3 regions of the Pseudoalteromonas sp. PA2MD11 genome follow, and region 2 is predicted to be linked to each of the others. Evidence: predicted binding sites of a transcription regulator. Region 2 holds the regulator's gene; each other region holds the start of a gene.

Region 1 (3,283 bases), on a different contig from region 2:
ATTACTGAGCGAGTTGGCTTATTAATTTCAGATGTTGAAATGCCAGAAATGGATGGCTATACCTTAACCGCCGAGATAAAGGCCGATCCAAAATTATCACCTTTGCATGTGATCTTACATACTTCTTTAAGTGGTGTATTCAACCAAGCAATGATTGAGAAAGTGGGAGCTGACGATTTTATTGCTAAATTTAACCCAGATGAACTAGCGACTGCTGTAAAAAAATGGGTTCATTGTGATTAATAGTTTATAGGTGGTATTACTTTGGAAAATAAGCATTTACAACAAAGCGAATACGATCAATTTCGCTCTTTTTTAGAGCAACAATGCGGCATTGTGCTTGGCGATAATAAACTTTATTTAGTTAAAAGCCGTCTCGCTCCACTTATGGCGCGTTTTAATGTCGAGTCTTTATCGCAGTTGGTAAGTAAAACACTAAGCCCTCATGAGAGGCAGCTTCGTGCCGCTGTGGTTGATGCAATGACAACCAATGAAACGCTTTGGTTTCGTGACCAGTATCCGTTTGAGTTATTGAAAACGAAATTATTTCCTGAGCTTAAAGATGTGCGTAGACCATTAAAAATATGGTCAGCGGCAAGTTCATCAGGACAAGAGCCGTATTCAATTGCCATGTCGGTTGCCGAGTTTCAGTCAAAAAACCCGGGTGTATTAAAGATGGGGGCGCAAATAATCGGCACTGATATCTCTAATACCATGCTTGATATGTGCAAAAACGCTGAGTATGACTCGCTAGCGCTTGCGCGTGGTTTGTCGATGGAACGCCGTCAAAAGTTCTTTAAAGACAGCGGCAATGGGATGGCTCAAGTCATTGACCCTATACGTAAAATGGTCAGCTTTAGACACCTTAACTTACTGGATTCATACGCTTTAATGGGCAAGTTCGACATTATATTTTGCCGTAACGTGCTTATTTACTTCTCACCAGAGGTAAAAGCGAAAATTATCTCGCAATTTGCTCAAGCCCTAAACCCTAAAGGTTACCTCTTTTTAGGTGCGTCAGAATCAATGGCGGGCTTAAGTGATAGCTTTGAGATGGTTCGTTGTAATCCAGGCATCATCTACCAGAAAAAGTAAACCTTTCTTAGCAACCTAGCTCTTAGGTTGCTAAATTTATCTATTATTCAATATCTTACGTAAATAAAACATCCCCTTCATTATTGGCTTAGCTTTTGCATTAATCACTCTAGAGTCAATTTTTTGGAGATGGTTATGGCTATCAGTTTTGATAAAGCATTTGGTGTTCACCCCCATGCAATGTTGATCCGTTCACAACGCGCTGAGTTATTAGCGACCAATATCGCTAATGCTGATACGCCGGGCTATAAAGCGAAAGACATTGATTTTGCCTCGGCATTAAAAGCGGCAAAAAGCAACCAACAAGGCGGCAATAGCATGGTAAGAACCGATGCTAAACATATTGCCGGAGGCAGCCGTTTTGTTGGCGGTGCAGAAATGTTTCGTACGCCAAATCAAGCAGATACAGGCGATGGTAACTCTGTAGATATACAAGTGGAACGAAACTTGTATGTACAGAACTCATTAGAGTATCAGGCAAGCCTGCAATTTATGAGTAGTAAAATTAAAGGCCTTAAAAAAGCCCTCGGTAGTCAAGGAGCTTAATCATGAGTTTATATAATGTTTTTGATATTTCAGGCACGGGTATGAGTGCACAAAATGTGCGCTTAAATACCACAGCGAGTAATATTTCGAATGCAAACACGATTAGCTCTAGCCAAGACCAGACATACCGAGCGCGCCATCCTGTTTTTGCTGCAGAGTTGACCAAAGCGTCAGCATCGCAAAGCAATCCTCAGGGCTCTTCTGTAGGCGTTAAAGTTTTAGGTATTGTAGAGAGCGATAAGCCGCTACAAATTGAATATAACCCGAATCACCCAAGTGCGGATGAAAATGGTTATATCTACAAACCTAACGTTAATGTTGTAGAAGAAATGGCAAATATGATTTCTGCCTCTCGCTCTTACCAAACAAATGTGCAAGTTGCTGATGCAGCTAAGCAAATGTTAAGTAAAACACTGTTGTTAGGACAACGGTAATCGAGGATAAGTTATGAGTAACGACATCAGCTCTGCATCATCATCCTATATGGATAGCTTGCGTTGGAATCAAAGCAATACGCAAACAACTGAGGAAGACAACAACACACTTTCTCAGGAAGATTTCTTTTCGTTGTTAACACAGCAGTTGTCGTTCCAGGATCCGAGTAACCCTGCTGATAACGATCAAATGATCGCGCAGATGACGAACTTTACTATGGCTGAAGGTATTTCAAACTTAAACGAGAAGTTTGACTCACTGACTGCATCAATGACATCAAATTCTGCGTTACAGGCTTCCACTTTGGTTGGTAAGCAAGCGTTATTAGAGTCTGACACCATTGACTTTGACGGTGAAAACCTTGCTAAAGGGTCGGTGGTTGCTGAGACAGCCGTTGAATCTTTAACGCTAAGAATAACAGATTCTTCAGGTCAGTTAGTACGAACCATTGAATTAGGTTCTCAGTCTGCGGGCGCACTGCGTTTTGAGTGGGATGGTAAAGATAACGATGGCAATGTGCTCCCTGAAGGCCAGTATGACATCAGTGCTGAAGGCTTTGTAAATGGAGACTACAGCAGTATGCCTATGGCGACCTTTAAGAATATTGAAAGTGTCAATATTAATGGCGCAAGCGGCATTATCGTAAATACAAAAGAGGGTGCGGTTAGGCTAACTGATATAGCTGAAATCGCATAAGTATAAAAGGTTTGGGTTAGCTTAGGCTAAGAGATAGGTTAGAGGTGAGTTATGAGCTTCAATATTGCATTAACAGGCTTAGCAGCCGCACAAAAAGATTTAGACGTAACAGCAAATAATATTGCTAACGTTAACACTACGGGCTTTAAAGAGTCTCGTGCAGAGTTCGCTGATGTATACGCATCATCAGTATTTAGTTCTGGTAAAACAAAAAATGGTGACGGTGTAAGAACAACAATGGTGGCACAACAATTCCACCAAGGTTCACTCTCTTTCACAAATAACTCACTTGATTTAGCAATTACTGGTGAAGGTTATTTCGCAATGGCGAATGACTTAGGTGCACAAGACTTTACTTACACGCGTGCTGGTGCGTTCAAACTTAATAAAGATAACTTTATTGTGGATGCGAGCGGTAATTACTTACAAGGTTTCCCTGTTGATGAAGCAACCGGTGACACAACCTCTGTAAGCTTAAGTACATCTTCTGCGCTACAAATTCCAGATGCAT
Region 2 (3,283 bases):
ATCGCTACAGGCAAACCAGCTTACTTCGAAGAAAAGCAAGCTGATGGCACCGTGATGAGCGCCAGCGCCGAAGAAGTTCGTTATGATGTTGCGAAACGCTTCTTAACACTCAATGGCGAAGCTGAAGTCACTCAAGCGGGTCAAAAAGTAACGGCAAAAAGCATTACCTACGATATGGCTCAACAGCTGATCAGCGCAGAAAAAGACGAAAACTCAACAGATCGTGTACACACTATTTTAGTGCCTGTAGAAAATAAAAAAGACGATAAAGGCCAACCATGAGCACATTAAAAGCAGAGCTTTTAGCTAAAAGCTACAAAGGCCGCCAAGTGGTTAAAAATGTCGGTCTTGAAGTTGAAGCGGGCAGTATTGTTGGCTTGTTAGGGCCAAATGGTGCAGGTAAAACAACGACCTTCTATATGATTGTAGGCCTCGTACCAAGCGACAAAGGAAAAATAAGCATTGATGATAACGATATCACGCTTTTGCCAATGCACAGCCGTGCGCGCTTAGGTATTGGTTATCTACCACAAGAGTCGTCTATTTTTCGAAAATTAACAGTTTACCAAAACTTGATGGCCATATTAGAGACCCGCAAAGATCTTAACAAAACAACGCGCGAAGAGACGCTTAACAACTTATTAGATGAATTTAGCATTCAACATATTCGCGATAGCCAAGGTATGGCACTGTCAGGTGGTGAACGACGCCGCGTTGAAATTGCACGTGCATTAGCCGCTAATCCTAAATTTATCCTTTTAGATGAGCCTTTTGCTGGTGTTGATCCTATTTCGGTGTTAGATATAAAGAAAATTATTGAGCACCTAAAAAATCGTGGTATTGGTGTACTTATTACTGACCATAATGTTCGAGAAACCCTTGATGTTTGTGAAAAAGCCTACATTGTTTCTCATGGGGAGCTAATTGCATCAGGGACACCTGAGCACGTATTAGCTGACCAAACTGTACGTGATGTTTATCTAGGCGAGCAATTTAGGCTGTAACCATTACGCCACCGACTAGAGCATCTGCTAGACTTATACAACGACAATAAATCGATAACAGTGTCTTCACCGTTACCGATAACTTAAAAAGGATTGTTAGGGATACATGAGGCAATCATTACAGCTGCGCATGGGCCAGCAACTTACAATGACTCCACAACTGCAACAAGCCATTCGCTTGTTGCAGCTCAGTACATTGGATCTCCAGCAAGAAATTCAAGAAGCGCTTGATAGTAATCCTCTGCTTGAAGTGGAAGAAGCGGATTACAACGAAGAAAGCATCGGTAAGAATGAGCAAAAAGCGGAGTCTGACGATGTACAAGTCAGCGCGTCTGCCGACGAAGCACCTAGCGAATTCGAGCAAGAAAGTAGTGATGCTCTGAGTAAGGATACGGTTAGCGATGACTTAGCTATGGATATTACGTGGGATGAGTACATGAGTGCCGCCCCATCAACATCGTCTGGGCCAATGCCTGAAGACGAGTCTATTTACCAAGGTGCTTCAACAGAAACACTGCAAGAATATTTAATGTGGCAACTACAGCTCACACCATTTAGTCCTACCGATGAAGCGATTGCCGTTGCCATCGTTGAAGCTATCGATGACTCAGGTATTTTAACGGTTAGCTGCGAAGATATTGTCGAAAGCTTTAATCAAAATAATGATGAAGAAGAAATCGAACTAGATGAAGTTGAAGCTGTCTTAAAAAGAATACAGTTATTCGATCCAGTTGGTATCGGCGCGCGAAGTTTACAAGAGTGCCTGTGTATACAACTTCGTCAATTCGATGCCAATACGCCATATTTAGCTGAAACTAAAATGGTTTTATCTGAGCATATCGAATTATTAGCAAGTCGCGACTATCGCACTTTAATGAAAAAGACTAAGCTTAAAGAAAACGAGCTTAAAGAAGTGATGACGCTCATTCACAGCTTAAATCCTAAGCCTGCGGATAGCATAGTACGCGAAGAATCTGAGTACGTTATACCTGATGTATCAGTGAAAAAAGTGAAAGGCCGCTGGGTAGTCGAGTTAAACCCAGATTGTATGCCAAAGATTAGAGTGAACAGCCAATATGCGGCGATGTCTCGCTCTGTTAAATCAAGTAGCGACAGCCAATTTATTCGCTCTCACTTACAAGAAGCAAAGTGGTTTATTAAGAGCTTAGAAAGCCGTAACGATACGCTTTTAAAAGTGACCAACTGTATCGTTCAACAACAACAAGCTTTCTTTGAGCATGGCCCTGAGGCAATGAAGCCGATGGTGCTAAATGATGTTGCTGAAATGGTCGAAATGCATGAATCGACGATTTCACGGGTAACAACGCAAAAATATATGCATACCCCACGGGGTATTTTTGAGTTGAAATATTTCTTCTCAAGCCATGTCAGCACCGAAAATGGTGGTGAGTGTTCTTCTACAGCAATACGCGCTTTAATCAAGAAGTTAGTCGCTGCAGAAAACTCAGCTAAACCATTGAGTGATAGCAAAATTGCAGATATATTGGCTGAGCAAGGAATTAAAGTAGCTAGACGTACAATTGCAAAATATCGTGAGTCTCTAGCAATACCTCCGTCTAATCAGCGTAAGAGTCTGATTTAGACGTTTTACATAGAAGGAAAAATGCTTATGCAACTAAATTTAACTGGTCGTCATGTAGAAATCACTGATTCATTAAGAGACTATGTAAACACTAAGTTCGCAAAACTAGAAAGGCATTTTGATCATATTAATAATGTTCATGTCATTTTAGATGTAGAAAAATTAAGCCAAAAAGCAGAAGCAACTTTACATGTAAACGGAGGCGAGTTGTTCGCTTCTACAGAACATCAAGATATGTACGCAGCAATTGACTCATTGATCGATAAACTTGATCGCCAAGTCATTAAGCATAAAGAGAAATTAGCTCGACATTAAATTATGAAACTTAGTTCACTTACTAATCAGGACTGCAGCAAAGCTGCGGTCCTTTTTAATAGCAAAAAAAGAATTCTTGAGTATATTAGCGAGTTAGCTCACCAGCAGTTTCCTCATTTATCTCAACAAGATATCCTAGATGCTTTTCTGAACAGGGAAAAGTTAGGTAGTACAGGTATCGGCCGAGGAATAGCTATTCCCCACGGTCGAATGAGTGGTGCTGATGAACCTCATGCATTTATTATTGTCAGTGAATCTCCCATCAATTTTGATGCGATAGACAATCGTCCCGTTGATATTTTTGTGGCACTCATCGTACCAGATGGCGATTGCCAGTTGCACTTGAAGACCTTGTCAACAA
Region 3 (3,283 bases), on a different contig from region 2:
GGAGAGATAAAACTTGATAGTGAAAAAGGCAAAGGCAGCAAATTTAGTTTTTGCTTACAGCTAGATAAAGCATCAGGATCTACAAAAAGAGAATTAGTTTGTTTGCCTTCGAGTACTGACTTATCTGGACTTTTAGTACTTGCAGTTGATGATAATCCGCTTAATTTGAGCATCATTAAGAGTATTTTGGAGCAAATAGATATTACTGTCATTTGTGCTCTAAATGGTAAAAAAGGTATAGAAATTGCTAAAGAGATCAAGCCTGACGTAATTTTTATGGATATTCAAATGCCTGTGATGGATGGTTGCCAAGCGACGCGAATTATTCGTCAATTATACACCAAAGAGCAAATGCCGATATACGCGCTTACCGCTCATAGTGAGGCTGCAGATATTGAGCATTCAATTGCGGCAGGAATGAATAAACACCTAACTAAACCTATTGTTGCGAGTAAATTGTTTTTAGCAATGAGTGAGCTTAAAAACTCAAAAGAAGCTTTTTTTGATAAGGCTTTTATCTTATCTCAATTTGGAAATGATAATAAGTTAGTATTAACTATGTTGTCGAAGTTTGCGACTATGGCAGCAGAGCAGTTAATACAAATTTCTACATTAAAGACTACTGACGAGTTGATCCGCGTGGTGCATAATGTGAAAGGATCGGCTGGTAACCTTGGATTTAAACGATTGTCAGCGTGCGCTCAGCATTGCGAGGCTACACTAAAAGCTAAAGGTGAACTTTCCGAACAATTAATTGATGAGTTGCAATGCCAAATAAAACAGGTTATTGCCTTTATCATCGAACAAGGATCTACTGATGTTGAAAAGAGCCAAGGTACTGATTGTTGATGACGATCCGTTAAACCGCTTGGTATTAGAAAAAACATTACAGCAAGACTATGATGTTTTTTGTGTTGAGAGTGGCGAAAAAGCACTGACGTTTCTAAAAACACAAAGTGTGGATCTGTTGATCTTGGATATTGTAATGCCAGGAATCGACGGCTATGAAGTACTCAACAAATTAAAAGAAAACGCAACGACAAGCATGCTACCGGTAATCTTTATCTCGGCAAATACTAGCCATGATGATGAAGCTAAAGGGTTAGAATTAGGGGCGATGGATTACATCACCAAACCTTTTAGTGCAGCGATCGTTCGTGCACGTGTGCGCAATCAATTAATGATCAAACAAAAAAATGACTTGCTTGAAATGCTCGCCTCAATTGATGGCCTAACAGAGATCCCAAACCGACGTTATTTAGATGAAAACTTAGCGCGAGAGTGGCGTCGTTGTCGTCGTGATCAAACACCATTATCAGTATTATTAATGGATGTTGATCACTTTAAACGTTACAACGATTGTTATGGTCACCGAGCAGGCGATGATTGTTTAAAACAAATTGCTCATGCCTTAGTTGGAGCATGTGAGCGAGGTAGTGACTTTGTTGCTCGTTATGGCGGTGAAGAGTTTGCAGCAGTACTTCCAAATACCTCTGCAAAAGAAGCTATGTCGTTTGCAAACAAATTACGTAATGCCGTTAATGAGTTAAACATTCCGCATAAAGCGTCACTAAATGCCGACCATGTCACAATTAGTATTGGTATTGCGACCACTGAAAATGGCCAGGTGTATGCAGAGCAAACATTACTTGAAGAAGCTGATTTAGGTCTTTATCAGGCAAAAGATGCTGGGCGTGATCAGATAGTATCGAGAATGATAGCTATGAGTGAACATAAGTAGGCAATAGCTGCCTACTTACAGAATTTAAATATGCAAGCTAGCTATTGCTAAGTGATTTATAAATCGTATCACCCACACCGATTAACTTATCATTTTTAAAAACCAGTGGTGTACATTCGTCTTTAGTCATCTTGCCATCAGAATGAATACTATGGGTTGCATAGAATAATACTTGGTACACATCATCACCCTGCTTTAATAACTCGGTAAAGTTAGGAGTATTTAGTTTGTTTAATACAGTTTGATAGCTGGTATCTAATGCAAGATTAGAGATCACTTCACGGTTATTTTTATGCTGCTTTTGCCAGCTAGATGAGCTACCAGCCCAATGTGTGTCTGCTTCACCGTCAGAAACAGCAATGACACAACCAGTTAAAAATGGTGCAGTTAGCGCGGCAATTAGAAGTGCTTTTTTCATGTTCTTTTATCCCGTAGAAATTGTTTTATAGTTGTTCACTTAATTGCAAACTACTTGCCAAGCTTATAAAAGTAAATTAAATCAGTTTCTTAGGTTGTTTTTAGGTAAAGAGCCAAGTAATAAATTACTAACTACTTAGCTCTATTGACTAATAAATTGCGATTTAGACCAACCTGTTACGCATCTCGCCTTGATTAAATGCTTGGATATTCAAAGCAATTTCGTTAACTAAACGCACTATAGATTCTTGGCTGGCCCAAGCAATATGCGGAGTAAGTAATAAGTTTGCGCCTTTATACTGTGCCAGCGGATTTGATTGCTCTGCAGGTTCTTTACTGAGTACATCAACACCGGCTCCGGCAATAACATTATTAGCTAATGCGTCAGCTAAATCGGCTTCATTGATAATCCCACCACGAGCAGTATTAATAATGATAGCTGACGGTTTCATCATGCTTAATTCTGTCGCGGCGATTTGGTTGCGTGTTTCATCAGTAAGTGGGCAGTGAACACTAATAATATCTGCTGTGGTTAGGGCATCATTAAAACTAACACGACCTTCACGAGGTGCATGGCCTTTTCGTTCACTGATGATGACATTAGCACCGAAAGCACGCGCTACATCGGCAACGGCTTTACCTAGTGAACCGTAACCAATAATTGCCAATGTTTTGCCTGCAATTTCATTAAAGCTGTAATCTAAACGGCAAAACATAGGGCTTTGCTGCCATAAGCCTTGCTGGCAATCATTAATGTATCTGTGAGTATTACCCAGTAAATTAGTGATAAGAGTAAAGGTGTGCTGCACCACACTCGGTGTTGAATAGCCCGCGACATTGGTTACCGCAATGTTATGCTCTTTGGCTGCTATTAAATCAATGTTGTTAGTCCCTGTCGCTGCAACACATATTAATTTTAAATTAGGTAATTTGCTCAAGGCGTGCTGATCAATCACCACTTTATTACTGATAACGATATCGGCATCTTGGCAGCGCTCAACAACCTGTTCTTGAGCAGTTAAATCGTAACAAGTTAATTTACCTAATTGCGCTAAGGCATCTAACGACGTGTTGGCTAATGTTGCTGCATCAAGGACAGTAATATTCATGTGCTTTCCTTTTTTA

Evidence for each region. The regulator sigma-54, encoded in region 2, starts transcription at its own class of promoters, with help from an activator protein. The targets are predictions, from matches to a motif close to GTTGGCACGNNNNTNGNNT.
Region 1: flgB (flagellar basal body rod protein FlgB) is a predicted target of sigma-54. The motif match lies at 1,178-1,196, and genes of this name have one in related genera.
Region 3: ISP07_RS08135 (DUF3192 domain-containing protein) is a predicted target of sigma-54. The motif match lies at 2,203-2,221, and genes of this name have one in related genera.

The regions. Positions count from the first base shown of each region.
Region 1 is NZ_JADKNF010000003.1:6,130-9,412, forward strand. It holds gene ISP07_RS04725 (chemotaxis protein) at 1-243, shown strand, start outside; gene ISP07_RS04730 (CheR family methyltransferase) at 265-1,095, shown strand; gene flgB (flagellar basal body rod protein FlgB) at 1,231-1,641, shown strand; gene flgC (flagellar basal body rod protein FlgC) at 1,644-2,075, shown strand; gene ISP07_RS04745 (flagellar hook assembly protein FlgD) at 2,089-2,772, shown strand; gene flgE (flagellar hook protein FlgE) at 2,824-3,283, shown strand, end outside.
Region 2 is NZ_JADKNF010000012.1:53,028-56,310, reverse strand. It holds gene lptA (lipopolysaccharide transport periplasmic protein LptA) at 1-282, shown strand, start outside; gene lptB (LPS export ABC transporter ATP-binding protein) at 279-1,004, shown strand; gene ISP07_RS13625 (RNA polymerase factor sigma-54) at 1,111-2,607, shown strand; gene hpf (ribosome hibernation promoting factor) at 2,635-2,922, shown strand; gene ptsN (PTS IIA-like nitrogen regulatory protein PtsN) at 2,926-3,283, shown strand, end outside.
Region 3 is NZ_JADKNF010000005.1:119,823-123,105, forward strand. It holds gene ISP07_RS08125 (ATP-binding protein) at 1-849, shown strand, start outside; gene ISP07_RS08130 (diguanylate cyclase) at 818-1,741, shown strand; gene ISP07_RS08135 (DUF3192 domain-containing protein) at 1,779-2,159, opposite strand; gene ISP07_RS08140 (D-2-hydroxyacid dehydrogenase) at 2,323-3,267, opposite strand.